DNA from 2 places in the Sphingomonas agri genome. Region 1 is predicted to be linked to the other one. Evidence: predicted binding sites of a transcription regulator. Region 1 holds the regulator's gene; the other holds the start of a gene.
What was found. The regulator LexA, encoded in region 1, represses DNA repair genes until DNA is damaged. The targets are predictions, from matches to a motif close to GTTCCNCNCTTGTTCT.
Positions count from the first base shown of each region.

Region 2: uvrA (excinuclease ABC subunit UvrA) is a predicted target of LexA. The motif match lies at 2,979-2,994, and genes of this name have one in related genera.

Region 1 covers NZ_JBAPEU010000002.1:73,343-88,049, reverse strand. Annotated here, with positions in the region: gene tpiA (triose-phosphate isomerase) at 1-254, opposite strand, end outside; gene V8192_RS07190 (peptidylprolyl isomerase) at 353-2,293, shown strand; gene lexA (transcriptional repressor LexA) at 2,372-3,022, shown strand; gene gltX (glutamate--tRNA ligase) at 3,196-4,608, shown strand; gene V8192_RS07175 (citrate synthase) at 4,605-5,891, shown strand; gene V8192_RS07170 (sensor histidine kinase) at 5,888-7,219, opposite strand; gene V8192_RS07165 (DUF2336 domain-containing protein) at 7,212-8,261, opposite strand; gene V8192_RS07160 (hypothetical protein) at 8,282-9,472, opposite strand; gene V8192_RS07155 (coiled-coil domain-containing protein) at 9,600-11,876, shown strand; gene V8192_RS07150 (DUF1467 family protein) at 11,881-12,159, opposite strand; gene V8192_RS07145 (ribonuclease J) at 12,168-13,808, opposite strand; gene V8192_RS07140 (type III pantothenate kinase) at 13,805-14,590, opposite strand; gene V8192_RS07135 (FAD-dependent oxidoreductase) at 14,628-14,707, opposite strand, start outside.
Region 2 covers NZ_JBAPEU010000003.1:166,991-181,697, forward strand. Annotated here, with positions in the region: gene uvrA (excinuclease ABC subunit UvrA) at 1-2,967, opposite strand, end outside; gene V8192_RS12890 (GlsB/YeaQ/YmgE family stress response membrane protein) at 3,136-3,423, shown strand; gene V8192_RS12895 (PEPxxWA-CTERM sorting domain-containing protein) at 3,704-4,579, shown strand; gene V8192_RS12900 (tetratricopeptide repeat protein) at 4,604-6,571, shown strand; gene thpR (RNA 2',3'-cyclic phosphodiesterase) at 6,577-7,110, opposite strand; gene V8192_RS12910 (WD40/YVTN/BNR-like repeat-containing protein) at 7,186-10,368, opposite strand; gene ppk2 (polyphosphate kinase 2) at 10,584-11,402, shown strand; gene V8192_RS12920 (DUF4956 domain-containing protein) at 11,449-12,132, shown strand; gene V8192_RS12925 (hypothetical protein) at 12,125-13,147, opposite strand; gene V8192_RS12930 (metallophosphoesterase) at 13,164-14,201, opposite strand; gene V8192_RS12935 (Bax inhibitor-1/YccA family protein) at 14,396-14,707, shown strand, end outside.

The sequences.
Region 1 (14,707 bases):
CCGGCATCCACAAGCATTTGCGCAGAAGTGCAGCCCGTATGGGCACCTTTCTCCGACCGATGAACGTCCTGGCCGCCGATCCGGAAGTTCGGGACTGCGCGCGCGGCGCGCTCGACGAGGATTGCCGGGACGCACAGGGCGACGTCGACGGTAGAATAGGGCTCCGAGGCCGCGGCGATCGCCTCGATCTCACGCAGATCCGAGGAAAGACCGTGCATCTTCCAGTTTCCGACGACGAGCTTCCTAAGCACCATGGCTTCCCCTTTTCCCGGCGGCCCCTAGCGGCGCGGCTTGATGCACGCCAGCCCGCCCCCTAAAGCAGCGGCCGTCTTCCAATCGCACCGGGAACCCGATGCTCTCCTTCTTCCGCCGCGTTTCTAAGTCCAAGATTGGTACGGGGGTCATGGCCTTCGTACTCATCGCCATCCTCGGCGGCTTCGCGCTTGCCGATCTGTCAAACTTCGGCACGGGCAATCTCGGGCTCGGCATGGCCAGCGGAACGCTTGCCAAAGTCGGCGACCAGGAGGTGAGCGAGCGGGAAATGTCCGACGCGATGCAACGGCGCCTCCAGCAGGCCCGCCAGCAGCGAGCCGATGCCGACTATGCGAGCGTCATGGGGGACTTCAACCCGCTGTTGGATTCGCTTGTGGACGAGCGGTCGCTGATGGCCTTCGCAGACAAATATGATTTTCCCCTCTCTAAGAGGATGATCGACGCCGAAATCGCGCAGCTGCCCGGCACCAAGGGCCTCAACGGGCAGTTCAGCGAGCAGGGCTACCAAGCTTTCCTGGCCCAGCAACGGCTGAGCGACGCGGAAGTGAGACAGGTGCTTGCCGGCGGCCTGTTGCAGCGGATGCTCCTGACGCCCGTCGTCACCAATGCGCGCGTCCCCGTCGGAATGGCGACGGTCTATGCCTCGATGCTCCTGGAATCGCGGCAGGGAGAAGCGGTCAACGTGCCGCTCGATCCCTTCAAGAGGGGACTGCAGCCGAGCGACGTACAACTGCAGCAATTCTATGCTGCAAATCGCGCTCGCTACATGATCCCCGAGCAGCGCGTCCTGCGAATCGCACGGATCGGGCCTGAGCAGGTCGCGGGTGTCGCTGCCTCCGATCAGGAAGTGACTGCCTATTACAACGCCAACAAGACCACCTATGCGCCGAGCGATACCCGCTCGCTGAGCCAGGTGGTGGTCCAGGACCAGGCAACAGCCAACGCCATTGCGCAACGTGCCAGAAGCGGCGCCACCCTTGCCGCCGCAGCGGCACCGGCAGGGAGCGGAGCGGCTGTATCCACGCTTCAGAACCAGACCCGCGCCGCCTATGCAGGCGTTGCTGGAGACAAGGCCGCCAATGCGGTCTTTGCAGCAGCGAACGGCTCAGTCGTCGGGCCGGTCCAATCCGACTTTGGCTGGGTCATTGTGAAGATCGATTCGGTGGCTGCAGGCGGAGGCAAGACGCTCGATCAGGCCAGGGCTGAAATCGCGACCAAGCTGACCCAGGACAAGCGCAAGTCCGCGATCGAGGATTTGGTCGACAAGGTCCAGAACACGGTCGACAACGGCGGCAACTTCAGCGAGGCGGTGGCGGCCGCGAAGTTGCCAGTGACGACGACGCCGCTCATCACGTCCAGCGGTTCGTCACGAAGCGAGGCTTCATTCAAGTTGCCACCCGAGCTTGCGCCTGCGCTCAAGACCGGGTTCGACATTGCACCCAATGATCCGCCCGAGATCGTCACGCTGCCGGGCGATTCTGGTTATGCGGTCGTATCGCCCGGGCAGGTAATTCCCTCCGCCCCGTCGCCGCTTGCAAGCATCCGCGAGCAGGTTGCGGGCGACTGGATCAACGACGAGGCGAGTAAGCGCGCCAAGGCCGCCGCTACGCAGGTCGCTGCAAAGGCATCGGGAAATGTATCGCTTGCCGACGCGGTCAAGGCAGTGGGAGCGGCAATCCCTGCGCCCCAGCCCGTCGCTGCTCGCCGGATCCAGCTCACCAATGCACAAGGCAATGTTCCGCCCGCGCTCAAGCTACTCTTCGCCGTCGGGCCAGGCCATAGCCGCATGGCGCCTGTGCCCCAGGGCGGCTTCGTAGTCGTGAAGGTTGACAAGGTGGTCCCAGGCAACGCGCTCGTAGCGCCGGGCCTCATCAGCCAGGTGCAGGGAGAACTTAACCAGGCGAGCTCGCAGGATTACGCTCAGCAGTTCATTTCCGACGTGCGTCTCCACATGAAGGCGAAGCGCAACCCGGGCGCGATCGAGGCATTCAAGGCGCGGCTGGTCAGCAGTGGCGGCTGAGCCGGCCGCCACCGCTTGACGTATCCATATTTGTTGCCTACACGTTCCCCGTTCGTTCTTATCGGGGAGTGATTGCCGATGCTCACCGCCAAGCAGCATGAATTGCTGCTCTTCATCGAGAACCGTCTGAAGGAAAGCGGCATCAGCCCGAGCTTCGATGAGATGCGCGAGGCGCTGGATCTCAAGTCGAAGTCCGGGGTGCACAGGCTCATCTCGGCACTCGAGGAGCGTGGCTTCATTCGCCGGCTCCCCAACCGAGCCCGCGCACTCGAGGTTCTCAAGCTACCCGAGACCCGTCCATCAGCAACGATAACCCCGCTCCGGCCAGTGTCTGCAGCGCCGGCAAACGATACGATGGAAATTCCCCTTCACGGCCGAATTGCCGCGGGCACGCCCATCGAGGCTCTTCAGGGAACGGAGACGTTTGCGGTTCCGGCAGCCCTCCTTGGAACGGGCGAACATTACGCGCTTGAGGTCTCGGGCGATTCCATGGTCGAGGAAGGCATTCTCGACGGTGATTTCGCTCTTATTCGAAAGGTGGACACGGCCCGGGATGGCGAAATTGTCGTCGCCCTGATCGACAATGAGGAAGCGACGCTGAAGACCTTCCGGCGTGAAGGGCGAATGATCCGGCTCGACCCGGCAAACAGCCGTTACGAGCCGCAGCGCTACGACGAGAGCCGGGTGAAGATCCAGGGCAGGCTGGCAGGGCTCATCCGCCGCTACTGAAGCGCAGCCGGCACTACTTCGCGGTATGACGGGGGCCCTGACCGAGGCGCTCCGGGAACGCGCGTGCGGTGTCGGCCGCGCTCGGATGGAGGACGCGTGTGGAAGACACGCTTTCCCTATGTTAGGGGCCCTCGTCCATTGCACTGCAGCATGAAGAGAAGAGGAAAGCGCGGTTGAGCGCAAGTGATACGTCGCGGCCGGTCGTTACGCGATTTGCCCCCTCCCCGACCGGCTACCTGCACATCGGGGGCGCGCGCACCGCCTTGTTCAACTGGCTCTATGCCCGCCACAGGGGCGGCAAGTTCCTCCTGAGAATAGAGGATACCGACCGCGCCCGTTCGACCAGCGAGGCGATCGACGCCATTCTGGACGGGATGCGCTGGCTCGAGCTCGATTGGGACGGACACGAATATTATCAGTCGCAGTTCTGGGCCAGGCACGCCGAAATCGCTCGGCTCATGCTCGGAAAGGGGGCCGCCTACCGGTGTTACATGACCCAGGAAGAGCTCGCCGAGCAGCGCGAGAAGGCGAAGGCGGAGCGAAAGCCGTTCCGCATCAGCAGCCCTTGGCGCGATATTGACGAGGAGCAGGCCGGCAGGCCCTACGTCATCCGCCTCAAGGCGCCCCGCGAGGGAGAAACCGCCGTCGAGGACGAGGTCCAGGGTCGAGTGACGGTCCAGAATGCGGAGATCGACGATTTCATTCTGCTTCGCTCGGACGGAACTCCGACCTACATGCTTGCCGTTGTGGTCGATGATCACGACATGGGGGTCACTCACGTGATCCGCGGCGATGATCATCTCAACAATGCCTTCCGCCAGCTGGCGATCATTCGCGCAATGGACTGGCCGGAGCCGACCTATGCCCATGTGCCGCTGATCCATGGCCCTGACGGCGCCAAGCTCAGCAAACGGCACGGCGCGATGGGGGTGGATGCCTATCGAGACGAATTGGGCCTTCTTCCCGAGGCCGTGAACAATTACCTGCTGAGGCTCGGTTGGGGCCACGGGGACGATGAAATCATCAGCCGCACCCAGGCGATCGAATGGTTCGACCTGCCGCAGGTCGGAAAATCCCCCTCGCGCTTCGATTTCAAGAAGCTCGAGAACCTGAACGGTCATTACATCCGCGAGGCCGAAAACGAGAGGCTCGCGGAGCTCGTCGCGCCGAAGCTTGGTCTGTCGGCGTCGCAGCAGGAATTGCTCGCCAGGGCGATGCCGGAACTGAAGGCTCGGGCACACACTCTCAACGAACTCGCCGATGGCGCGCGCTTCCTGTTTGCCGAACGCCCGCTTGAACTCGAGGACGCGGCCGAGGCCCTGCTCACGGCTGATGCCCGAGCGCTCCTCGCATCGGCGCACGAACTGCTTGTTGCACTTGCGAATTGGGACACGCCGTCGTTAGAGGCCGCCATCCGCGAGGTTGCGGAGGCCAGTGGCGTGAAGCTTGGGAAACTTGCCCAACCGCTTCGCGCCGCCCTCACAGGGCGCACGACCTCTCCGGGAATTTTTGATGTTCTTGCGTTGCTGGGGCGAGACGAAAGCCTCGCCCGGATCGCCGACCAGATGGTGGAGCCGAACGAATGACCGACAAAAGCGTGACCCTCGGATTGAACGGGTCCAACTACAATTACGCCGTTCTTGACGGAACGGTCGGCCCGGAGGTCGTCGACATCCGCAAGCTCTACGGCGAAACCGGAATGTTCACCTACGATCCGGGCTTCACGTCGACGGCGAGCTGCGAAAGCGCGATCACCTACATCGATGGCGAGAAGGGGATCCTCCTCCACCGTGGCTATCCCATCGACCAGCTCGCCGAGCACTCGACCTTCATGGAGGTATCCTACCTCCTGCTCCACGGCGAACTTCCGACCAAGCAGCAGCTGGACGAGTTCGTTCATACGATCAGCCGCCACACGATGGTCCACGAGCAGCTTGCAACCTTCTACCGGGGGTTCAGGCGCGATGCCCATCCGATGGCGATCATGTGCGGCGTCGTCGGAGCGCTCTCGTCTTTCTATCACGACAGCACGGACATCACCGATCCCGAGCAGCGGATGATTGCCTCGCACCGGCTGATCGCCAAGATGCCGACGATTGCTGCGATGGCCTACAAGTACAGCCTCGGCCAGCCCTTCATGTTCCCCCAGAACAGCCTCAGCTACACCGGCAACTTCCTCAGGATGACCTTCGGGGTCCCGGCGGAGCCATATGAGGTGAACCCGGTTATCGAGCGCGCGATGCGCCGCATCTTCATCCTCCACGCGGACCACGAGCAGAATGCATCGACGTCAACCGTGCGGCTGGCAGGCTCGTCGGGCGCAAATCCATTTGCCTGCATTGCCGCAGGCATTGCCTGCCTGTGGGGCCCGGCTCATGGAGGTGCCAACGAGGCGGCGCTCAACATGCTGCGCGAAATCGGCCGACCCGAGCGCATTCCCGAATATATCGCGCGCGCCAAGGACAAGAACGACCCGTTCCGGCTCATGGGCTTCGGGCACCGGGTCTACAAGAATTTCGACCCGCGCGCCAAAGTGATGAAGGCAACTGCCGATGAGGTGCTGAAGGAACTGAACATCTCCGACCCGGTGCTCGACGTCGCCAAGGAACTCGAGCAGATCGCGCTTCACGACGACTATTTCATCGAGAAGAAGCTCTACCCGAACGTCGATTTCTACTCAGGCGTGATCCTCAATGCGATCGGCTTTCCGACCGACATGTTCACGGCGCTCTTCGCGGTTGCAAGGACCGTGGGGTGGGTCGCGCAATGGAACGAGATGATCGCCGACCCGGACCAGAAAATCGGTCGCCCAAGGCAGCTCTATGTTGGCCAGACGCAGCGCGACTACGTGCCGTGCAACCGGCGCTAGGCCGCTGGTAGCGTAAGTGTGAACCGCGCGCCTTCCCCAGGCGCGCTATCCAGTGTGACGTCTCCGCCCATGGAGCGGGCGAGCCGCCGCGAGATCGCGAGGCCGAGGCCTGAACCGCCTTCCTCGGAGTGCGCCCGCTCGAAGCGCTCGAAGATGCGCTGCTGATCGGCGGCAGCGACTCCGGGTCCTTCGTCCGCAACGGTTACCGAGGCAGTAGCCGGCGTTCGCGAGAAACCGAGCCTGATCACTGCCCCCTTGGGCGAATAGCGAATGGCGTTTCCAATAAGGTTCACGAGGATCTGGATGACGGCGCGCTGCTCGCCATTGGCAAGGAGTGTATCGCTCGGCTCGAGATCTATCCTTACCTGGCGATCATCGGCCGATGAATCGAGCATGACGACCGCTTCCCCCGCAAGCACTGCAAGGTCGATCGAACGGTCAATGTGGCCGGGCTCCTGACTCATCGAGGTGAGGACCGACAGGAGGTGACGTGCGGCTGCCGCGATGTCGCTCCCGTAGCTCGCATAGTCGCTCCTTAGAGGTCCGTCGGAACGTTCGACGATCCGCTCGGCCGTCTCGATGATGCGGTCGAGCGGCGAGCGCAGCACCTCGTCGAGCGCTTCGTCAAAGGCCGACGGGCGACCGGCAGCGGGCCGTATCGCCGCAGCGTCCGTCTGCATGGTGCCGCGAAACCCGGCGAAGGTCCCGTCTGCGGCCGTGACCACCTCTCCGGCAAGCATGATCGAGCGGGCTTCGTCGGCGCGGCTGCGCGCGTGCTGCCCCGAAAATCCCCGGCGAGCAGCAAGCGCGCTGATTAGCGGCATTTCACCAGCATCGTCTTCTTCAAGCCGGACGACGCGGGTCAGCGGCTGTCCGGCAACCTTGTCCGATTCGACGCCGAGGAGCTCGGCAAGGTCGGATGACAAGGAAATGATGCGCAGTTCCTCGTCCGCAGCCCATTCGCTGCGCGCGCCGCCAGCCTCAACGTCCGTCCCGCCGCCCAGGATCGCGGCGAGCCGTGGGCCGGCGGGCGATCTTATCGTCCACCCCTCGAGCGAAAGCGCGATTTCATCGCCTTCCGGCGTAGCCTCAACCCACAATTCGATGTCGTGATCGGTCGACGCTGCGAGTGCAGGGCGCGACACCGGCATTGCAAGCTTGCGGGCAAGCTGCGCGACCGCGGCGATCTGCGGAAGAGCGAGCAGATCGCCAAGATCTGAGCCCGCCTCGCGCTGGAGCGCCTCCAGTTGCGGATCCGCCGAGATCAGGCGGCCCATGCGATCGAGCCGGCCAAGCACCGGACGCGGTTCGGAAGGAGCGCTAGCCACGTCCCTGTCCCAGCCGCTCGAGAGCTGCGCGGTAGGTCGGTGAGGTCGTCAGCCACGAACGCTTCGCCTGAGCCTGCTCATCGCTCATTGCATCAAAGAGGGCGATTGCAGCGCCAGCATCGGTGATGCCCAGCAAGTCCCCGATGCCGGCAAGAAGCCCCGCGCTGAAGTCACGTGATGTACCAGCGGTCTTCAGGAGAGCCATTACGTATCCGGCTTCCCCGGACAGCAACTCGCCCATGGCCGAATCGGTCGAGATGCCGGCGCGCCGACCCAGAAATTCGCCGATGAACGCTATCTCGCCCTCATTTGCCGCCGCGAGCACAAGCTCGTCGGTAAGGCCCCCGGCCTCATCCAGGAAATGGACCAGCGCAGAGGTTAGGGATTCGATGCTCCGTTCCTCGTCCCGCTTGTCGATGACCTGGTCGGACGCTTCGGCAAGCTCAAGGTCGGCAGCTGCGGCACCAAGCACGCCGGCGACTTCGCGCCGGAGCCCAGCCGCGACCGCGTTCGCGAGCGCCTCGGCGTCAGAAGGCGAAAGATCGTCAAAGGCGATCAGGCACTGGCCGAAGCGGTCCCTTCGGCGGCCGCGGCCGAGGATGAGAGCCATTGCCGCAGCGGCAACAGCGCCATGTTCGTGGCTGACGAGGCCCTGAAGCACTCGAGCTTCGCGGCGCCCGCTGCGAGCGCGGGCGGCAGTCGCAATCCGCTCTTCGTCGGCACGGCGAAGCAGAAGCGCCATGAGGCCGGGTTCATCGAGCAGTCCAGATGCTGTCAACGCCTCGATCAGCGCCGCGTCGCTCTCGTCATTTGCAGCCAGTCGGCCCGCCGGAAGCGCGGCACGGATGGCGCTTGCGACATCTCCGACAAGGCAATGTAGCATGGCGGTCATCAGGGCCCGCTCCTGCTCCGTTAGCCGCTTGGCAGGGTCGAGAAAAAAGTCGCGCCTCACGGTGTGCAAGCGTCCGCGGCCCGCGCTCCGCGCGGGCACGTTCCCGTCCGCTGCCGGAGCAGCAATGGGCCATTCTTCCGGCATCATCATGCCGACATATCGGTTTTGTGTTAACTTCGCGTCAACTCAGAAGGCAGGTGACGTACCCGCTGAACGACAAAGAACGACAGAGCGGCATAGCCGAGTACAGCCAGCAGATAGGCGGTCCAGACTCCTCCGAGCGCGAAGGGAATCGCAAGGAAGATCGCGTTTCTCCGCGACAGCAGCCAGGCTTCGGATGGCATCCCCGATCTCTCTATGCGCAACGCTTCTGCAAAGGCGCAGCCGGCACTCGAGGCCACCAGCGCCCCCCATCCCGTCCCGTGGCGCATCTCCCAGAGCCCTATTGCAAGAAGCGCGAGGCCGGCCGCCGGCCAGAGCGCGAGGCGCGGGAGGGTGCGTGAGGGCAGCGGCCTCAGCCTCAGACTGGCGAGCCTGCTCGCAACGAGGTCGAGCGGAGTTGACAGCAGCAGCAGGACCAGACCGGCGCCCAGCCAGCCCCTCGTAAAGCAAATAGCGCCGCCGAGCGTCAGAGCCAGTGCACCCCATAACAGCCAGGCCGGGCGAACATTGGTCTGCATGAGCTGCTCAGTCGCAATGTCCTCGAGCGGCGGAAGAATGTACCGGCTTGCCCAATCGTCCCGGCCGCCGCGCGAACTTTGGACTAGGAAGCGCTGAAAGTCGGCCAGTTCGGCAGCGCTTTCCACGAGCAGGGGCTCACCGCCCGCTTGCGTCACGGGGACCCGCCGCGCTCCCTCCTGGATGCTCCGCCGCAACAGCGTCGACTGAAGATCCCAGTCGCCGAGCATCGCTGCGGTTGATCCGAGCAAATTGGCATCGACGACGGCAATCCCAGCCCATCGAGACTCGGCATCAATTCGCTCGAAGCGCTCGTGCAATTCGTCGTCAGGCACCGTTCCCACCGAAGGCTCGCTGTCGCCTGCAAGAGCGACTGCAAGATCTACCGGCGGGGCGACGCCGTCACCGATAAGGAGGATTGAGGACCCGGCCTCGAAACGGCTTACGGCTTCGGTGACATCGCTGACCGGAAAGACGCCGATCCCGTCGAGCCGAAGTCTCTCGAACGCGTCCTGAAGCGCCTGCGGGATTCGCTCCACGACGACGACAATCGGGGCTGCCCCCGCCGCTCCCGCGCAGCGGACCTGATATTCGAGCAAGGTGCGACCGGCGAGTGGAAGCAGGGCGCGAAGGCCGCCGCTGTCGTCTTCCTGATAGGCGCCGATCAGCGCGCCGATGGCCATTTTCGCGACTGTCCCTCCCCCGCTTCGGCCCGCACCCGTTATAGTCCCTCTCTAATCGCTTTCGTGAAGCGTCAAAGATGATAAACTGCCGATTGCGATGACACCTACTCCCAAGCGCGCCGAACAATTGCCGCAGGCGCAAGAGGCGGCTGAACCGATCGAGCTGCTCAGTGCGGCCGCGGATTTCGTGGAACCCTCGTTCGACGAGAATCAATGGCGCGAGCAGAATGCGGAGGAGCGCGGGGCCGGAGGCCGGCAAGTGCTCGGCATCGCCTTGTCTGCGCTTGCGATTCTCTGGCTGGCTTACACGGCCTGGTCGGCTGGGCGCGTGCTTGGCGGTCAGCCGCTGTCCTCGCCGCAGATTGCGCAATGGATTGCCGTTGCTGCTGGCCCGCTTGCCCTGCTTGGGCTTTCCTGGCTGATTTTCGGCCGCACGCGCCGCAAGGAAGCAGAGCGATTTACCCGCTCGGTGGTCGTGATGCGCACCGAGGCCAGGAGCCTCGAGGCACTCCTCGAGGTTCTTTCACAGCGGATCTCGGACAGCCGATCCGAGCTGACGATGATCGCTCAGCACCTGATGCAGCTTGGCGATGAGGCTACTGGAAAACTCGGCGGAATCACCCGCGAGTTCGATGGGAGCAGCGAACGGCTGCGTCACCATGGCGAGGCGCTGGACCGCGCGGCGGAATCGGCGCGCAACGACATTGCGGTCCTCCTCGAGGATCTCCCTCGGGCCGAGCAGACGACGCGCGCCCTTGCGGAGGAGTTGCGTTCGGCGGGGGCCGAATCAGCCGACAAGGCCGGGTTGTTCGGCCAGCAGGTCAACGACCTTGCCGAGCGTACGCAAAGTGCCGACGAGCTCATCGCGGAAGTCACTGGCAGGCTCACAGCAAAGCTCGCCGAAATCGAAGCTGCCAGCGCAGCGGCCGTCGGGCGCGCCGGCGAGGCCGAGCGGGCTTGTTCGGGAACGCTCGATGCATTGCTCGAGCGAACGTCGCTGACGCTCGAACAGATCCGCTCCGGGATCGATGTCCAGTCTGCCGCGGTCGCGGCACTCGTCGCTCAGGCGTCGGCCGGTATCGGAAAGGCCGGTGCGGACGCAGCGGAATCGCTTGCAGCCAATATCAACCAGGCGAGCAGTTCGCTCGGCGGACTGTCGAGCCGCGTGGCCGAGCAGGAACGCGCATCACAGCGCATGCTTGCTGAAATAGAGCGGGGCCTTGCGCTCATCGACGAGCGCTTCACCGAGCTCGCCGCAAATGGCGATGAGCGAGCGAACCGTTTCCTCGAATCACTCAGCCGCGCGCGCGCCGAACTCGATGCTCTTGCCACCCACGCGAGCACGCAGGAGGACGTCATCGGCGCTCTTGCCGAACGTGCCGAAGGCCTGAGGGACAGCATCGATCGCCTCGCCGGGGAAATTCGCGATAATGCTGCCACTGCAATCGACGAAGCCCACGGAGGTGCCGAGCGCCTGATCGCCGCGGCCGCGGCCGCCCGCCCCGAGATCGCATGGCTGCGCGAGGCGACGGCCGAGGCAAGCGAGAAGCTGTCCGCAACGGGTGCCCAGATCGTCGAGCAGCGCGACCGGTTCGCAGGCTTGCTGTCGTCGGTTGACAGCGGCGTCGAGGATGCTCAGGCAAAGCTCGCCCAGCTCGCTTCGACGCTCGTTCAGGTCGAGCGCGAAGTCGCAGGTCTCAGCACCGAAACCGGCCCGGCGCTGGTCGCCTCCATGGTTCAGGTCAAGGATGCAGCCGCCCATGCCGCGGACCGCGCACGCGAAGCCATTGCGGCGGCCATTCCCGATGCCGCCGGTAAGCTTTCCGAAGAAGCGGCGGAAGCGGTTGAACGCGTGATACGCCAAACCGTCGAAGACCAGCTTCGTAACGTTGAAATCGTCGCAACACAGGCGGTGGAATCAGCCCGCACAGCCTCGGACCGGCTGACGCAGCAGATGTTCACGCTCGGCCAGACCGCCTCGGCTCTCGAAGCTCACATCGAGCAGACCAGCAAAGAGCAGCGCGAGAAGGACAGCGAAGCCTTCGCCAAGCGAGTGGCTCTTCTGATCGACTCGATGCATTCGGCAGCGATCGATGTCGGCAAGATCATGGCCGACGAGTTCGACGACAAAGCCTGGAATGCCTATCTCAAGGGCAACCGGGGCGTCTTCACGAGCCGCGCTGTACGGCTGATCGGCGGCAGCGAGGCTCGTGCGATCCGCACGCATTACGACAACGATGCGGAGTTCCAACGCTCGGTCAACCGCTACGTCCACGATTTCGAGGCCATGCTTCGGCGCGTCCTTGCCGAACGTGATGGCGGGATCATCGCGGTAACTCTGATGTCCTCTGACATGGGCAAGCTTTACGCTGCCCTCGCCCAGGCAATCGACAAGAAGCGCTAGAAGATCAGCACGACGGGCAGATGCGGCGATAGAAGTCGAGATCGTCCGGCGTGACCCAGCCGTAGCTCCAGTTTGCATAGTATAACGCAAACAGGATCGCACCGACGATGGCCGCCTTGATCAAGTGACGCCTGAGATCGAAGCGGTGCGGCGCGCTATCTGCCTGGCCCACGACCTTTGGAGTCCCCGCTTCCTCGTCTGTCCTGACGCCGAAGGGCAGCAGCACGAAAGCGCTGAAGGCGAAGAAAAGGAAGTAGATCGCGACGATAGAAGTGAACTGCATTCGCCAGCCTATTGCGCGAGCTGGAGCATCGTCACATCGACCAGCGGCTTCTTACCGGTCCAAAGGGTAGCGCAGCGGCGTACTGCAAGCCGAACGGATTCTCGAACGGCTTCCTCCTTGCCGCCCGGACTGTAGGCACGTGTGGCTGCATCGGTCGCGTCGGCGATAAAGTCCTCGCGGTCCTCCTCGACGGGTACTCCAAATGCCCTGACCAGCGGTGTTCCGGCTAGCCGACCGTCTTCGCCGAGCGGCACTGCGACAGTGATCAGCCCGCCATAGGCTATCCGCCGCCGCTCGTTCACGGTCGAGCCGTTGGCGGGAAGGATAACGTCGCCGTCGAGAACCAATTGGCCCACGCGCACCTCGTCCACCTTCTCCGGCTCCCCCGGCGCCAGGCGGATGACATCGCCGTTCTTCTGGACGATCGTGTGTGGAACTCCGTGATCAAGTGCCAGCCGCGAATGCTCGGCAAGATGCCGGGCCTCGCCGTGAACGGGCACGACGATCTCAGGTCGCACCCAATTGTACATTTCCACCAGTTCGGGACGTCCCGGGTGTCCTGAGACATGAACATGCGCCTGGCGCTCAGTGACGATCCGGACGCCGAGGTCCGAGAGCTGGTTCATGATGCGGCCAATCGCAACCTCGTTGCCCGGAATGATGCGCGAGGAGAAAATCACCGTGTCGTCCGGGCTGAGCTTCAAGTCATGGGTTCCGGCTGCGACCCGGCCGAGCGCCGCGCGCGGCTCTCCCTGTCCGCCGGTGGCTATGACGAGCAGCTGACTGCGCGGCAGCCGCATTGCCTCGTCGAACGATATCGGGGACGGAAAGTCCTGGAGGTAGCCAGTGGCCTGACCTACCCGCAAAATCCGTTCAAGCGAGCGGCCTGCTATGCACACCTGACGGCCTGCCTCGCGCGCGACGCGCCCGATTGTCTGCAGCCGCGCCGCGTTTGAAGCAAAAGTCGTGACGAGCACTCGGCCAGGCGCCTCGGCTACCTTCGCAAATAGGCCCGCGTGAACGCTTTCTTCTGAGCCGGACGGCGCATTCTGAAACACGTTGGTGGAGTCGCACACCAATGCAAGAACGCCCTCATCGCCGATTGCACGAAGCGTGTCGGGGCTCGGCGCCTCCCCGATGACCGGGGTCTCGTCGATCTTCCAGTCGCCAGTATGGAAGACGTTTCCGAACGGGGTCTCGATGAGGAGGCCGTTTCCTTCAGGGATCGAGTGAGACAGTGCAACGAAACTGACGCGAAACGGGCCAAGTTCGATGGTCCCTCCACGCTCGACGATGTTGAGCTTCACCTGTCCGGTGAGGCCCTCCTCCTCGAGCTTGCCGGCGATAAGCCCGGCGGTGAACGGCGTTGCGAACAGCGGCGCCTTCAGCTCCTCGGCCAGATAGGGCAACGCGCCGATATGATCCTCATGACCATGGGTGAGGACGATGCCGGCGAGCCGATCCTGGCGGTTCTCGATGAATTCGAGGTCGGGAAGAATGAGTTCGACACCCGGATAGCTTGAGTCAGCAAACGTCAGGCCAAGATCGACCATGATCCATTGGCCGCGGCAGCCATAGAGATTGACGTTCATGCCAATCTCGCCCGAGCCCCCGAGGGCGAGGAAGAGCAGTTCTTCACCAGGGATCATTTGGGACCGTGTACCGCGAGGTCGTAGAGGAGACTCAACCCCTGGATGGTTAGATCGGGCTCAATCGCGTCGAAGACTGGGGCGTGCCGATCGAAGAGTGTCGCAAGGCCTCCCGTCGCAATGACCGTTATCGGTTCGCCCACTTCCTTTTTGATGCGATGGGTGAGGCCCTCGAGCATCGCCACATAGCCCCAGTAGATCCCGATCAGCATCTGTTTCTGGGTCGTCCGCCCGATTACGCTGGTCGTATCGGGCACCTCGATCGCGATGCGTGGCAGCTTGGCCGCGGCGTCTACGAGTGCATCGAGCGAGAGGTTGATGCCGGGTGCGATGATGCCGCCAGTATAGGCACCTGTGGGACCGACAACGTCAAAGGTGGTCGCCGTCCCGAAATCGATAATCAGCAGATTTCCGTCGTACTTTGCATGGGCGGCGATCGCGTTGAGAGCCCTGTCTGCGCCGACATTCTGCGGTTCGTCCACGTCGAGCTGCAGCGGCCACGCCGCGGCTCCTTGTCCCGCGATGACGGCGACCTTTCTGAAGTATTTTTCGGACAGCACCTGAAGGTTGTGGAGGGCACGCGGCACGACTGTTCCGATGATCACTCCCTCGACGTCATCGCGGGCGAAGCCTTCCAGTTCCAGCAGCTGGTGCAGCCACACGGAATATTGGTCTGCGGTGCGCCGCGGGTCGGTCGCGATGCGCCAACGAGCCTTGATCACGCCCCCGCTCACGAGGGCGAAGACGAGGTTCGTGTTACCTGCATCGATGGCAAGGATCATGGCGGCGCCTTAGGCGAACTGGCGCGAGGCGCAAAGGTCAGGCTGTGGCGACCGCCGCGACCGGCTGAACCTCGACCTCGGCCTCGCCCTGCTTGGACAAGTAGGCGTGAATGGAGG
Region 2 (14,707 bases), on a different contig from region 1:
CAGTCCCAGTTCGTCGTCTTGAGATACGCCTTTGCGAGACCGCCTGGGCTTTTTGGGCACGGAATCGACGATGGCTGGCTTCACCGACGCCCGCTCCAGAAGCGGCTTCAGATACTGCGCGGTCGCCGATTCCGGCGCCTCGGCAATCGTTTCGGGCGGGCCTTCTGCAATGATCCGCCCGCCGTTCACCCCGCCCCCGGGTCCAAGGTCGATGACCCAGTCGGCCGTCTTGATGACGTCGAGGTTGTGCTCGATAACCACGACCGTGTTGCCGTGGTCCGAAAGGCGGTGAAGTACCTCGAGGAGCTTGCGTACGTCTTCGAAATGGAGGCCGGTCGTCGGCTCGTCGAGTATGTACAAGGTCTTGCCCGTTGCGCGCCGGGACAATTCCTTTGAAAGCTTGACGCGCTGCGCCTCGCCTCCGCTCAGCGTCGTTGCTGGCTGGCCGACCTTGACGTAGCCGAGCCCGACTTCCTTCAGCATCTCCATCTTGTCGCGGATACCGGGCACGGCCTTGAAGAATTCGGCGGCGTCCTCGACCGTCATGTCGAGGACGTCCGCGATCGATTTCCCCTTGAACTTCACTTCGAGCGTTTCGCGGTTGTAGCGGGCGCCGTGACATACATCGCAAGTGACGTAGACGTCCGGCAGGAAGTGCATCTCGATCTTGATGAGACCATCGCCCTGACAGGCCTCGCAGCGGCCGCCCTTAACGTTGAACGAGAAACGGCCGGGCTTGTAGCCGCGGGCCTTCGCCTCGGGCAGCCCTGCGAACCAGTCGCGGATCTGGGTGAAGGCGCCGGTGTAGGTCGCGGGATTGGAGCGCGGCGTGCGCCCGATCGGCGACTGGTCGATGTCGATGACCTTGTCGAGCTGCTCCAGGCCAGAGATCTTTTGGCAGGGACCGCAGACGATACGCGCGCCGTTGAGCGAGCGCGCAGCCCCCGCATAGAGCGTATCGATCGTGAGCGAGCTTTTGCCCGAACCGCTGACCCCCGTGACGCAGGTGAACGTGCCAAGGGGGAACGCCACTGTCACATCCTGGAGGTTGTTGGCGCTCGCCCCATGGACGGTGACGAACTTGCCGTTTCCGCGGCGACGCTTGCGGGGCAGGGGAATCTCGCGCCGTCCCGAAAGGTAATCGGCGGTTATACTGCCCTTGCATTCGAGCAGACCCTTTAGCGCGCCCGAGTAGATGACCTCACCGCCGTGGACCCCCGCGCCCGGCCCCATGTCGATCACCTGGTCGGCGGATCGGATCGCGTCCTCGTCATGCTCGACGACCAGAACCGTGTTTCCAAGGCCGCGAAGGCGCTTCAGCGTCTCGAGCAGCCGGTCGTTGTCCTTCTGGTGGAGCCCGATCGAAGGCTCGTCGAGCACGTAAAGAACGCCCGACAGGCCCGAGCCAATCTGGGAGGCAAGTCGGATCCGCTGGCTTTCGCCGCCCGAGAGCGTGCCGCTGGTGCGGTCGAGATGAAGATAATCGAGACCTACGTTGTGGAGGAAGCCAAGGCGTTCGTTGATTTCCTTGAGGATCGCCTTGCTGATTTCCCGATGTTGCGGTGAGAGCTTGTCATGCAGCGATCCGAACCAGGCATGCGCGTCGGCAACGCTGCGCCGGCTCGACATCGAGATGTCTTCTCCCGCGATCTTGACACTCAGTGCCTCGGGCTTGAGGCGAGCGCCGTGGCATATCTCGCACGGCCGGCTGGCCTGATAGCGGCTGAGTTCCTCCCGCATCCAGGCCGATTCGGTCTGGAGCATTCTCCGATTGAGATTGCCGATGACCCCTTCGAATGCCTTTTTCACCTCGTAGCTGCGCCTGCCGTCGATGAAGCGAAGGGTGACAGGCTTCCCGTCAGTGCCGTGGAGAATGATTTCGCGTGCTTCCTCGGAGAGGTTCTTCCAAGGGATATTGAGGTCGAAATCGTAAGCCCGGGCGAGGCTAGAGAGCACCTGCATGTAATAGGGACTTGGCGGGTTTGACTTGGCCCAGGGTACGATTGCTCCCTTGGCGATCGAGATATTGTGGTTGGGGACGACGAGGTCCTCGTCGAACATGAGCTTCTCGCCAAGGCCGTCGCAGGCAGGACACGCGCCCTGCGGTGCGTTAAAGCTGAACAGCCGCGGTTCGATCTCCGCAATGGTGAAGCCCGAAACCGGGCAGGCGAATTTTTCCGAGAAGGTGATGCGACCCGGAGGAGCGTAATCGAGCTTCATCCCGCTTGCGGGCGCCTCGCTCTCCTGCGGATCGGCGGGATCGAGATAGGCTAGCCCGTCGGCCAGCTTCAGCGCCGTCTCAAAGCTGTCGGCGAGGCGTGCCTCGATGCCCTCGCGCACGACGATGCGATCGACGACCACCTCGATGTCGTGCTTGTATTTCTTGTCGAGAGTCGGGGCTTCTTCGATCGCGTGGAACTGGCCGTCGATGCGCACGCGTGTGAAGCCTGCCTTCTGCCATTCGGCAAGTTCCTTGCGATATTCCCCCTTCCGGCCCCGCACGACGGGCGCGAGCAGGTAATGGCGGCTTCCTTCCGGGAGGTTCATCACGCGGTCGACCATCTGGCTGACCTGCTGCGCCTCGATGGGAAGTCCTGTCGCGGGAGAATAGGGAATGCCGACGCGCGCCCACAGCAGGCGCATATAATCATAGATCTCGGTGACGGTTGCGACAGTCGAACGGGGATTCCGGCTGGTCGTCTTCTGTTCGATCGAGATCGCTGGGGAAAGGCCGTCGATATGCTCGACGTCCGGCTTCTGCATCATCTCCAGGAACTGGCGGGCGTAGGCCGACAGGCTCTCGACGTAGCGGCGCTGCCCCTCGGCATAAATCGTATCGAACGCGAGCGAGGACTTACCCGAGCCGGAAAGGCCCGTGATGACGGTGAGGCTCTCGCGCGCGATGTCGACGTCGATGCCTTTGAGATTATGTTCCCGGGCGCCCCGGACCGAAATGTGCGTCAGCATCGATCGGCTTCGTTCCGTTTATGTTCTAGTGGTAGTGCTCGCCGACGCTCGGGTCAACGCGCTTGCGCTATATGGGTGCGCCGTAACGGATTGCCACACCTCCACCTACACTTGGATCGGCATCCGGCGTATAGCTGTTTGGTCGGAGCGAGGCTCGGCGGGCCGGCCATGTTCACGCGCACAACCAAGGAGTGGATCATGCATTATGTCGTGATGATCGTCGTCGGTCTCATTGTAGGCATCCTGGCGCGGTTCTTCTACCCGGGCGCCGTTCACATGGGACTGATAGCGAGCGCTGTGCTTGGTGTTGCAGGTTCGTTCCTTGCGGGTTTCGCCGGTCGGATGCTGCATCCCTCGACAAGGGACCAGCCGTTCCACCCGGCAGGCTTCATCGAGGCGATCATCGGTGCAATGGTTCTCATCTTCCTCGCGCGGATGACTGGCCTCATCGGCTAGCCAAACCGCCTCGAGAGGGGCCAGTCGGCACTGAGGCAGCAAGTCCAATCGAGAAGTCGACCTCAAGGGCTCGCAGTAGATGCACAATTACGAGCTCGGAGCGCTGATCCTGAAGGCGCGGAAGATCTGACACCTCAAGGTGCTGGCGACCGTGCTCGGCGGAAGAACGGCCTACGGCAGGTTACGATGACGCGCTGACAGCGTTTGCGCTTGCCTTGCTAACGGGGATGTTAAACACTGGTTAACCTTGCCGAATCGCCACATTCCCTTGGAGGGGCCAGTGCGTAGTTGCGTGTTGCGAGCCTTGAAGAAGCGGCTCGATCTTGTTTGTGCGCTGGTGCTGCTCGCTCTTTGCCTCGGCCTTGCTGGCGGTCCCGCGATGGCCGACCGCGGCGTCCCGATTGACAATAATACCGATGAGATCTGGAGCGATGCGGACAACGCCCAGACCATGGCTCTCCCATTCCCGGTGAATTACGGCGCCGGTCTGCAATCGAGCGTAACCGTCCAGCTTCCTTCCTCGTTCACTGTCCAGCCGAGCGGTCCTGCACTTGCCGCTGTCGGACTGACGTTCACGAGCTCGCCCTCAGATGTCCTTTTTGCAAAGGTGATCGGAGGCAGTGACCCCTTCCAGCAGAGACCGGCAGTGAGGCTCGGCAATGCCACCGAAACCTCGACGCCGTTGCACCCGGTGAGCGAAGCGTCGACTTTCGACTTCGGCGTCGCCTACAACCTCAACGGACCGGCTCCCGCGGACACGTCGGACTGCGACATCAGCGGGATCACAATGGCCTGCTACGGCCCGATGACCGATTCCGCGATTTTTCAGTTCATCGACAAGTCCGGCAGCGGCAATCCTGGAGACTTCGAGCTCATCCTTCAGTGCATCAACGAATGCACCAACATCGGCTTCAACCTCGGCGGCCTCAACTTCTCCGCGGACGATTTCAATCCCAGTGCCCCGCAGCCGCCGCAGTTCGTCAGCTTTACGCCGATGCAGAGCAACTTTGGTGGTGCCAACGGAATCTGGGCGTTCCTGTTCACGAATCCGGCCGCTGTCCCGGAGCCGGGCAGCTGGGCACTTATGCTGATTGGTCTTGGCCTGATTGGCGCTACCTTGAGGCGGCGCCCCAGGCACGCGTACCAGCCGGGCTGAAACACCGAAAGGGGAGGCTGAACGGTGCGCTATTCAGCCTTCATCAGTTACAATCATCGGGACAGGCGATGGGCGGGGTGGCTTCACCGCGAGCTCGAGCGCTACCGGCTGCCAAAGGCGCTGGTCGGCCGCGACAGTCCGCTTGGGCCCCTTGAGCGCCGACTGCCGCCGGTTTTCCAGGACAGGGAAGAACTGGCTGCCTCCACCGATCTTGCAAGCTCAGTGCGCGAGGCGCTGCAGGGCGCGAATAGCCTGATCGTCATCTGTTCGACGAACGCGGCGAAATCGCGCTGGGTCAACGAGGAGGTGCGCGAGTTTGCGGCACTCGGCAGGCGAGACCGGATCCAGTGCCTCATCGTTCCGGAGTTTGACGGCCCGGCTGATCCGGTGCGATCGGACAGCGCCATCTTTCCGCCAGCGCTCCTCGAGCTTGGCGGTGAACCTCTCGCCGCCGATGCGCGTAGGGCCGGCGACGGCAAGCGCTCGGCATTCCTGAAGCTCGTCGCGGGGATCGTGGGCGTTCGCTACGACGAGCTTCGGCAGCGGGAGCAGGCACGCCGCCACCGCCGGCTTCTTGCCCTCGCGACTGCCGCCGGCGCCGGATGCCTCGTCATGTCCGCACTTGCTGTATTCGCGTTCATTTCCCGTGCCGAAGCAGTCCGGCAACGCGATATCGCGCGCCAGCAGACTCTCGCTGCGCAGCGCACGACCGACTTCGTCAAAGGCCTTTTCCAGGTTTCCGATCCATCCGAAGCCAAGGGCCGGTCGATCACTGCGATCGAGGTGCTCGACCGCGGCGCGCGGGAGATCGAGGGCCAGCTCGACAGTGAACCGGACGTGAAGGCCGAGCTCATGAGCACCTTGAGCGAGGTCTACATGGGCCTTGGCTCCTATCGGCGCGCCGATGCCATTATTCACAATTCGCTTTCGCTGAAGGTCGCGCGGACGGAAACCCGAGCGCGGCAATTGGGCGTTCTTGGTTCCTCGCAGGCCCTGCAGAGCAATTACGATGACGCCGTGCGGACCTTCGATCGTGCCCTTCGACTGGTCCCCTCACCCGGGCGATTGCAGGATCTTTCGCTCTACTCGCGTCTGCTGATTGGAAAGGCCGAGGCACTCTCGGCGCTCGACCGCTATGGCGAGGCGATGCGCACGGCACGTGCTGCGTTGGCGTGGGATCAAAATCACGAAGGCCGGAGGTCGGCGGACGTTGCCCGCGATCTCGCGGCGGCCGGACTGACTGCGCAGTTTGCAGGCGATCTCGCGGCAAGCCGCGATTATTACTCGAAGGCCGTCGCCATTCGGCTCGCGGCGGGGGGCAGGCTCAATCCCGACTTATCCAATGATCTCAATAACCTGGGAAACGATGCATATTTGCAGCGCAACCCGCAGGCCGCGGAAAGCTACTGGCGGCAAGCGCTTGCGATCGACGAACAGATATTGGGTCCCAATCATCCCGATCTGGCCGTCAAGTTGAACAATCTTGGGCGCGTACTCGTGGAGCAGCGCAAGTTTGCCGAAGCCGAGCCGCTGCTGGACCGAAGCGTGAACCTCTACCTCGCCGAGCGCAGCGATACGCATGACGATCTGGCCTTTTTCTTTTCCAACCTCGCGCTTGCAAAGGAAGGGATGGGGGAATTGGCGCAAGCCGAGGCTCTGCTCTCCCGAGCGCTCGCCGCTGCCCGCTTGCATGGCACGCGTCTTGTGGCGCCGATCATGGTCGATCTTGCCGATCTCCAGTGCCGCCGCAGTGATTATGCAGGTGCACTTGATCTGCTCACGCGCGCAGGACCCATCATGAAGGCGCAATACCCAAGCGATCCCTGGAGGTCTGCATGGGTCGAAAATACGCGCGGCGCCTGCCTGCTGCGTCGCGGCGACAAATCAGGCACGGTACTGGTGAGGCAGAGCGCTCCCGTGCTCCTCAAGCGCTGGAACGGAGCAAGCATGTACGGCTACAAGGTCGAGCAGCGGCTTCGGCTCGCGACCTGAGCAAGCTATTGAAGCTCGTAGTTCGCGACTTCTTGGTAATGGGCGCCGTGACGGGATAACCGGCTCTCGAACAGCGTGAAGCCGGTAATTGCAAAGGGCTCCGATGAAAGGGCCGCCTGGCGCGTGAGGTAATCGTGCAGCTCACGGGTGCGACGTCCCTTCCACCGCGCAAGCGTAATGTGCGGGTGGTAGGCGCGCCGCTCGGGTTCAAGGCCGACCTGTTGACACGATCGCTCGACCTTCGCGGCCAGGGCACCAACGGGCGCCCTTGGATCGACACCGGCCCAGAGCGCTCCGCTACTGCGTTGCTCGAAACGTCCGACGCCCTTGATGCGCAGATCGAACCGCTGCGCCCGGATGCTCGAAAGGGCATCGGCAATGTCGTTGGCGAGGGGCCGTTCGACCTCGCCGATGAAGCGCAGTGTCAGGTGAAGCTGTTCTTCGTCCTGCCAGCGAAAGTCCGGACTGTCGTCCATTGCGTCGATGAGCAGGTCACGGATGAATTCCGGCGGACGGATGGCGACGAACAGTCGGTGCATGGTTTGCCAATAACGCACACGACACGTCTGCCGCCATTGAGCCGCCGTCAGTCGCGTCGTTGAGAAGCATCTTGCTCAGGGCAGCTCTTCGCCCCCCGACGGTGGTTCCGCATGGAGTTCGCCTTCCGGTGGAACGACAATGGGCTGAAGGCGCGCAGCAGCGAGGCGCCGATTGAGCTGCTCAAGATCGTTGGCCCTGATCTGCTGCCATGCCGCCCAGTCGCGGTTGACGGTCGAAACCGTCTCGGCGGCGATCTGCTGCAAGCCGGTGGAAGGCGCGGAATCCGCCGCTTCCGCCGATGTCTCGAGGGCGGCAAGCGTGTTGCTTTCACCCTCAAAGCCCGCGTTGGGCGTGACTGGAGGTTCAAGCTTGGCCCTTAATGCCTTCGCTTGTGTCAGCAGTGCAGGATCGCGGATCCCGGCGATACGCTTGTCGAGCGCGTCGCGAACGGCCCTGGTTTCGGCATAGCCGCGCCAGGCCTTTTCCATAGGTTCGTAAAGGCTTTCCGAGAAGAGACGCGCGGCGTGGTAATCGGCCCCGATGACTCGCGGATCCGGAAGGACCTCGAAGGTCGTGGACTGTTGGCGGCCGTCGACGGTGAGAACGGCCGTGTAGCGACCGGGCTCAACAAGCTGACCTCGCGGGTCGAGCGGGGTGTCGAGACCCGGAATCGCAGCGATCGAATAATTGTAGGTAACGGCTTTGGGCCGTGGCCGCCTGAGGTCCCATACCCAGCGGTGTGCTCCTTGGGTTGCGGCGAGTATCGGCTCGGGCTTCACCCATTCCGCTGCGAAGTACCGCTCGGCAGGAAGGTTCATCGCCTTGTCGCTGCTTGAGTAGCGACGGACAAGCGAACCGGACGCATCGCGGATTTCGAGCGTGACCGGACCGCGTGCAGGGCTTGCCAGCCAATAGTCGATGACGGCTCCCTCCGGCGGGTTCTGACCCACCGGGGTTTCCGGTGCGAGCGGCGTGTCATGGTTGTTGTTGAGACGCACGCGATAGGCTGGAGCAGGCGTGAAGAGACGTGCCGCCGGCGCACCGCCGTCCGAACCCAGCTGGCGCAGCAGCGCAAGATCGCCGAGCGCCCAGATCGCGCGTCCCTGAGTTGCCACAATGAGTTCGTCTCCGTGGACCAGGAGGTCACGGGCCCAGGCGGTCGGCAGGTTCTGTCGCAGCGGCTGCCAATTGTCCCCGTCATCGAAGCTCACGAAGACGCTGGTCTCGTTTCCGGCATAGATCAGACCCCGGCGGACGGGATCGGCGCGCACCGCGCTGACGACCTGGCTGGAAGGAAGGCCGCGCGTGACCTCGATCCAGCTACGACCGCCGTCATGGGTCCGAAAGACGTGTGGGCGCCAGTCGTCGATCCGCTGCCCGTCGACAGCAACGTAGGCCGTGGAGCGATCGAGTGGCGAGAGGTCGATGCTCGATATCTTGCTCCAGGGCGCGACGCCGGGAAGCTGTGCCTGCGACCAGCTGGCGCCGCCATCGCGGGTGATGCTGAGGATGCCGGTATCGCTTCCGGCCCAGATTTCGGCAGCGGAATGGGGCGAAGGCTCGATTGCAGTGATGGTGCCGTAGCCGCAGGGAAGCGCCGCTTCGAGCGTTACGTCGCCATCGCAATGCTGCGCGCCGGGGCGCTTGCCAGTGAGATCGGGACTGATGATCGACCAGCTTGCGCCCCGGTCGCCCGTTCTGAAGATTACGTCGCCACCAAGATAGAGAGAGGGCGGGCCTGAGCGCGAGGCGACGAGTGGAGTGACCCAGTTGAAATGGTGGGCGACGAGCGTCGGCCTGAGGCCATAATTCTGCACCGGCCAGGGGGACACGTCGGCAACTTCGCCGGTTCGCGCATCCCATCGACTGACGCGGCCGCCAAGGCCGGATCCATAGACGATATTGAGATCGACAGGATCCGGGATGTCGTAGTCGCGCTCGTCACCTCCGACGGGGTGCCAATCCCGCATGTTGGGCGCGCCGTAGTCGCTGCGGCTGGCGATCGCGACCGTACCGCTGTCCTGTTGGCCCGAATAGATCCAGTAAGGGAAGCGGTTGTCGGCCGCGAGGTGGTAGAACTGGCCGGTAGGCTGATTGTACCAGCTGCTCCAGCTGCGGTTGCCGTTGACCGTGATTGCAGCGCCCTGGTCCGATCCTTCAGCCATGTGGCCGGCGTCCCTGGGGCTTATCCAGATCGAGTGATAATCGTCCCCGCCGGGGCTTCCGCGGAAGATGGTGCAATGCGCGCCGCCCTGGTCGCAGCGTCGCATCGACTGCCCGACCAGATAAACGACATCGGGGTTCCTGGGATCGACCGTCACCCGGTTGAAATAATAGCTCGCGAACGCCTTCTCGGAATTGACTTTCGTCCAATGGGCGCCGCCGTCGTCGGAGCGCCACAGACCGCCGTTCGTCTTGGAATCGACGACCGCATAGAGCCGGATCTTTCCGCCCTTGCGCGTTGCTGCGAGGCTGGTCCTGCCAAGTGGTCCGGTTGGCCAGCCGCCGCCGGACAGCCTTCGCCAATGCGCGCCTTGATCGTCGGATCGCCAGACCGCACTGCCGGGCCCGGAAATCTCGGTGAAATAGCTCTGCCAGGGCCACTGTCTTGCGTCCCACGTCGATGCAAACAGCGTCCGCGGGTTCGAAGGATCGCTGACCACGTCGTTGGCGCCGGTGAAGCCTCCGGGCGCAAGCGCGTGCGTCCAGCTTCTGCCGCCGTCAGTCGAGCGGTAGATTCCGCGCGCATCGCTCGCGCCGAAGAAATGGCCTACGGCGGCGACTACCACGGTGTTCGGGTCGGTCGGACTTACCCAGATGCGGCCGATGTAGCGCGTATCGGCAAGGCCCAGATCGGTCCACGTCGCGCCGCCATCGAGAGACTTGTAGACGCCGCGGCCGGACTGGACGTCGTAACGCGGCTCGGGCTGACCGCCGCCTGCATAGATGATGCTCGGATTTGACGGTGCGATTGCAATCGCGCCGATCGCCGAGCTTGCGCCGCGATCGAACAGAGATGTCCAGGTCTGGCCGGCGTCGTCGGTGCGCCAGATGCCGCCCCCGGAGGCGCCGAAAACATAGGAATTCGGCTTGTCGCGAATTCCCTCGATCATCTCAGCCCAACCGGCGCGGAACGGCCCGAGCAGCCGCCAGCGAAGCTGGGAATAGTGTGCTTGATCGACGGGCGTCGCAAAAGCGCCCGTTGCAAGGACCGAAGACAGGAGGAGGGCGGCGATCGGCGTGCGGACTGGGCGCAAGGTTACCTCGCAAAAAACGGCCGTGTGGAAGTTGGACGAGTAAGCGTAGGGCGGCCGCTCTGCAATCGTGCGCAAGCGCGGCGAGCGAACGAGAAGGGAATGTCAGCGTTGGCAGGGAGGCGCGCTCTGCAATGGGTTCCTGAAAGGGGGGCCCGCACCGGTGTTTCAATCGCGGCTTTGTCGTGCAACAACGTCGCCCTCTGCAGGGGGCGCGGATGAGCGGGGAAAGCAAGCTCAGCGAAGTTGAATATGCCGAGCTTCTGAAGCCGATGGCCAAGGAGCTCAGCGCGATGGCGCGATGGGTCTCAGAGACCGATCAGCGCATGGTCGTTCTCTTCGAGGGCCGGGATACCGCAGGCAAGGGCGGCTCGATCGACATGTTCGCGCGGCTCTTGAACCCCCGCCAATGTCGGATCGTCGCGCTGCCCTCGCCCAGCGAGCGCGAGAAATCCCAATGGTATTTCCAGCGCTACATCGAGCATCTCCCCGCCGCCGGCGAGATCGTGCTGTTCGATCGCAGCTGGTACAACCGGGCCGGAGTGGAAAAGGTCATGGGCTTCTGCACGCCCGACCAGACCCAGGACTTTCTCAATGCCGCGCCGGAATTCGAGCGTCACCTCATCGATGACGGAATGCTGCTCTACAAATATTGGCTGTGCTGCGACCAGGCCGTGCAGGAAGAACGGTTCCAGAACCGGCTGCATAACCCGATGAAGCGCTGGAAGCTCTCGCCCATCGATATCAAGGCACGCGAACATTACGACGATTACACGGAGGCGCGCGAGCTCATGCTCGCAGCGACCCACACCGATTTTGCGCCCTGGACTCTGGTTGATTTCAACGACCAGCCGCTCGGCCGGCTGACTCTCCTGAGGGATCTGCTCGACCGCGTGCCGGATACCGAGCTCCCGCTCGCAGAAATCGCTTGGCCGCCGCTCGGTCACGAGCCCCTGAAGGAGCGCTACGGTGTCCTGAGGCCGATCGCGAACTATGCTGTGAGCCGGCCAAAGACGACCATGAAGCATCGGAACTGACTGATTGAACTGAACGCGCCGCGGGCGCTTGGATGGGGGACAGGGAATGCGTGCAGGAAAACTGCTTCTCGAGATCACGGCCTATTACCTTTTGATCGGGGTCGCCGTCTTCTTGGCCTTGAAGCTGTGGCCCGAGCTTCGGGGGTATCTGCCGATCGGCGGAGTTGAGCAGCTCATCAGCCAACCCACCAAGAACCCGTTGCAGGCGAGCGAGGCTGTACGAGCAGCTCATGTCGCCAATTTCGGACAGAGCGTCTTCTGGCTGGTGGTCGCGATCATTGCCGCGATCATCGTCTCCCTGCCGGTGAGCTGGGTCTACATGACGGTGCGCGGGGGCCAGGAGTATGACCAGTCGCTGGTCAATACGATCATCGTCCTCCCGATGGTGGTTACCGGCATAGTGATCATTGTCCAGAACTCGCTTGCACTCGCATTTTCGCTTGCCGGCATTGCAGGCGCGGTGCGGTTTCGAAACTCGCTCAAGAGTTCGGGCGATGCGCTGTTCATCCTACTTGCGGTCGGCATCGGCTTGAGTGCCGGCATCGGCGCGATCGAGCTCGCCGCAGTGATCAGCATCGCCTTCAACTATTGTTTCGCGGTACTCTGGATCACCGAATATGGTGAGCGCGCCGGCATGAAGCGCTTTCTTGCGGACTATGACGGCGTCGACGAGTCGATTGTCGTCGTCGAGAAGACTGCAGCGATCATCGAAAAGAAGAAGCCTAGTTAACGCAGCGATTGAGCACGCGGCTCGTGACCGACTGATCCGTTGAGATGTCAGTGAAGAACGGATCGAGGAAAGCAATCGCGCGCTGCTGGGTCTTTGGCTCCATGCCGGGGGTGGCGGTCAACGCCGCGATTAGCTGGGCGTGCGCTGCGCGGAACTCGCGCGCCGCAGCAATCGCCTCCCCGTTGTGCATGCAATAACCGCGGTAGAGACGTTCGCGGACGCTGCTGAGATGCAGTTCGTCGGGCGGGGTGGCGTAAGGCGGATTGACGAAGCCCGAGAAATCGAAGTCGTAGGGAATAGGTATGGTCGAGCCCGGGGCAAGCGGGCCGATGAGCTCCGCATTGTGACAGCAATCATGGCCTTCGGGCCCGGCTCGCATCGACCAGTCGTGGTTTGCGATCATATGCTGGAAAAGCGCGTATCGCGCCGCGTCCGCGGGACTGAGGTCTGTGACCGGTATCCGCGAGGGCCCGTGCGTTTCCTTCATCCCGTTGCGTTTGGCGACCTCCTTCAGCTCCTCGAGAAAATAGCCGATGCGCGAAATGATCGGGCGCCCGTCGGCGCCTGAATAATCGATGTTCGCAAGCCTCACTCGAAAGCTTCGAGGGCTCAGCACGTTCATCATGCGGTATGCCGAATATTCGAGCAGTACATATTGCTGGAATGACGCCGCGTTCCGGCAGTGGGTAACGAGCTTGAGCCGCTTCTGGTGAGCGAACACCGAGGTTGGGGGAGGCGGCGTTGTGAAGGTCACTCGCAGCGGAGGGAAATCGCAGACGTCGGAGCTGCGCCTCGTGGTGCTGCGAAGCGCAAGCGAGACGGGAAGCGCCTGGCCTGCAGGATCGGTGAGCGTTCCAGCAATCGGCGGCGGATTATCGCGATTGCGCGAGATGCTGCTGAGAGGGGCCTGGATCGTAATGTGGATCGGGTCGGAGCTTGCAAACAGGGGTTCAAGAGCTTGCGCCGCCGCGGGTGCCGCGAAAGCAAGGGTCACTGCGCTGATCAAGGCCTTCATTTGCCGCTCCTTGTCGTCACTGCGGTCTTGGAACCGAGTGAGGGACCATTTGAGCCCGGGTGATCTCGAGCCAGCTGAGCTGCCCGCCGTAGAATCGAGAAATTCCGGTATCGATGCGTGCAAGGCGGCCGTTGCCGGTGATCTGGATGCCCTGGAGGCTGGGAGTGTGCGCGATGATGAGACGCCGCGCGCCATAGGCGTTCAGAACCGCGTCCAGTTCCTGGCCCGGAGCGGGCGCTGCCGACGGAGGCTTGGCCGCTGCGCGCGCCGCCTGAGCATCGGGATCGGCCTGAACGAGTCCGCGATACCACAGCGGCCCCAGAGGATCGGTCAGCACCGAGCCAGGGCTTTCATCGGCCGCCGCCATCGCTGCGGCGACCCGCTGGTTGACCATCGCCAGGGGAAGGCGGGCATATTCGATGCTAATGCCGCCATGCGCGAACAACGTGTCGCCAATCTTCAGGATCGCGGGGTTCGCAGCTGCCCATTTCCCAAGCTCGCCCTGCGGCTGCCAGGCGAGGCGATGCTCGACCCAGCCGAGGGGATGCTCGGCCATCCACTTCTGCTTTATCTGCTCAGTCGTGAGCTTGGGATCCTGCGCTCGGAAGGCCGCTTCGAGATTGGCGCGATTGGCCCCGTAGACGCGGTCGCGGCGCGCGGCCGACTGGCTGTCCGCAAAGGCGGCATATTCTCCGGCTGTCGTGTACCGGTTATCCCCCAGAAGGTTCATCGCCTCGTGATTGCCAAGGACGACGAAGACCTTTCCGCCCTTGTGCGGCGCCTCCTTCTGCAACCGCTGAATGTCGCGGATGATCTTGAGCGAGTCCGGTTCGCGATCCGTGATGTCGCCCATCTGGACAAGGATGGTGTTTCCGCCGGCCCAGCGACCGCGGGCATCGATGAGGCCTGCGGTGCGGGCAATGGACATCCATGCGTCGAAGTCCCCGTGGAGATCGCCGACGGCGACGATCCGGGCGGGTGCTGCAGGTGCGGGAACGGTCGTTGCAAGCCAGGCAAGCAAGGCAAGCGCGAACACTGCAAGGCGTCGAACCAATGCGCTGGCTCCCCCCGATCGACTTGATCCAGTGTCGCATTCGAAGGCCCGAACGGCAATGCCGTTAATCTGCCGTTCTGCAAGAACTGATAAACGCGGCATCTACATTGACCGGTTTCGCTTGAAGTCGCTTAAGGGTTTCACGATATTCGGTTGCAGCGAACGGGCCCTTCGCCCGCGCGAGAGGAGAACAAATGGCCATTTGGCAAGACCCGCAAACGACCGGCGTGAACGCCGCGACGGTAGGTGTACCGCGCGCTGCCCGCGATGCGGGCCTTCGGTCGTACATGCTTTCTGTTTACAACTACATGGCATCGGGCGTGCTGCTCACCGGCATAGTCGCGATGCTGTTTGCAAACAGCAGCCTCATCCAGCTCATCGTCAACCCGGCGACAGGCCAGGCGACGCCCCTGTTCTGGATCGCGCTGTTTGCGCCGCTGGCGATCGTCTTCATGCTCGGCTTCGGCATCAACCGCATCTCGGCCGGCACGGCTCAGGCGCTGTTC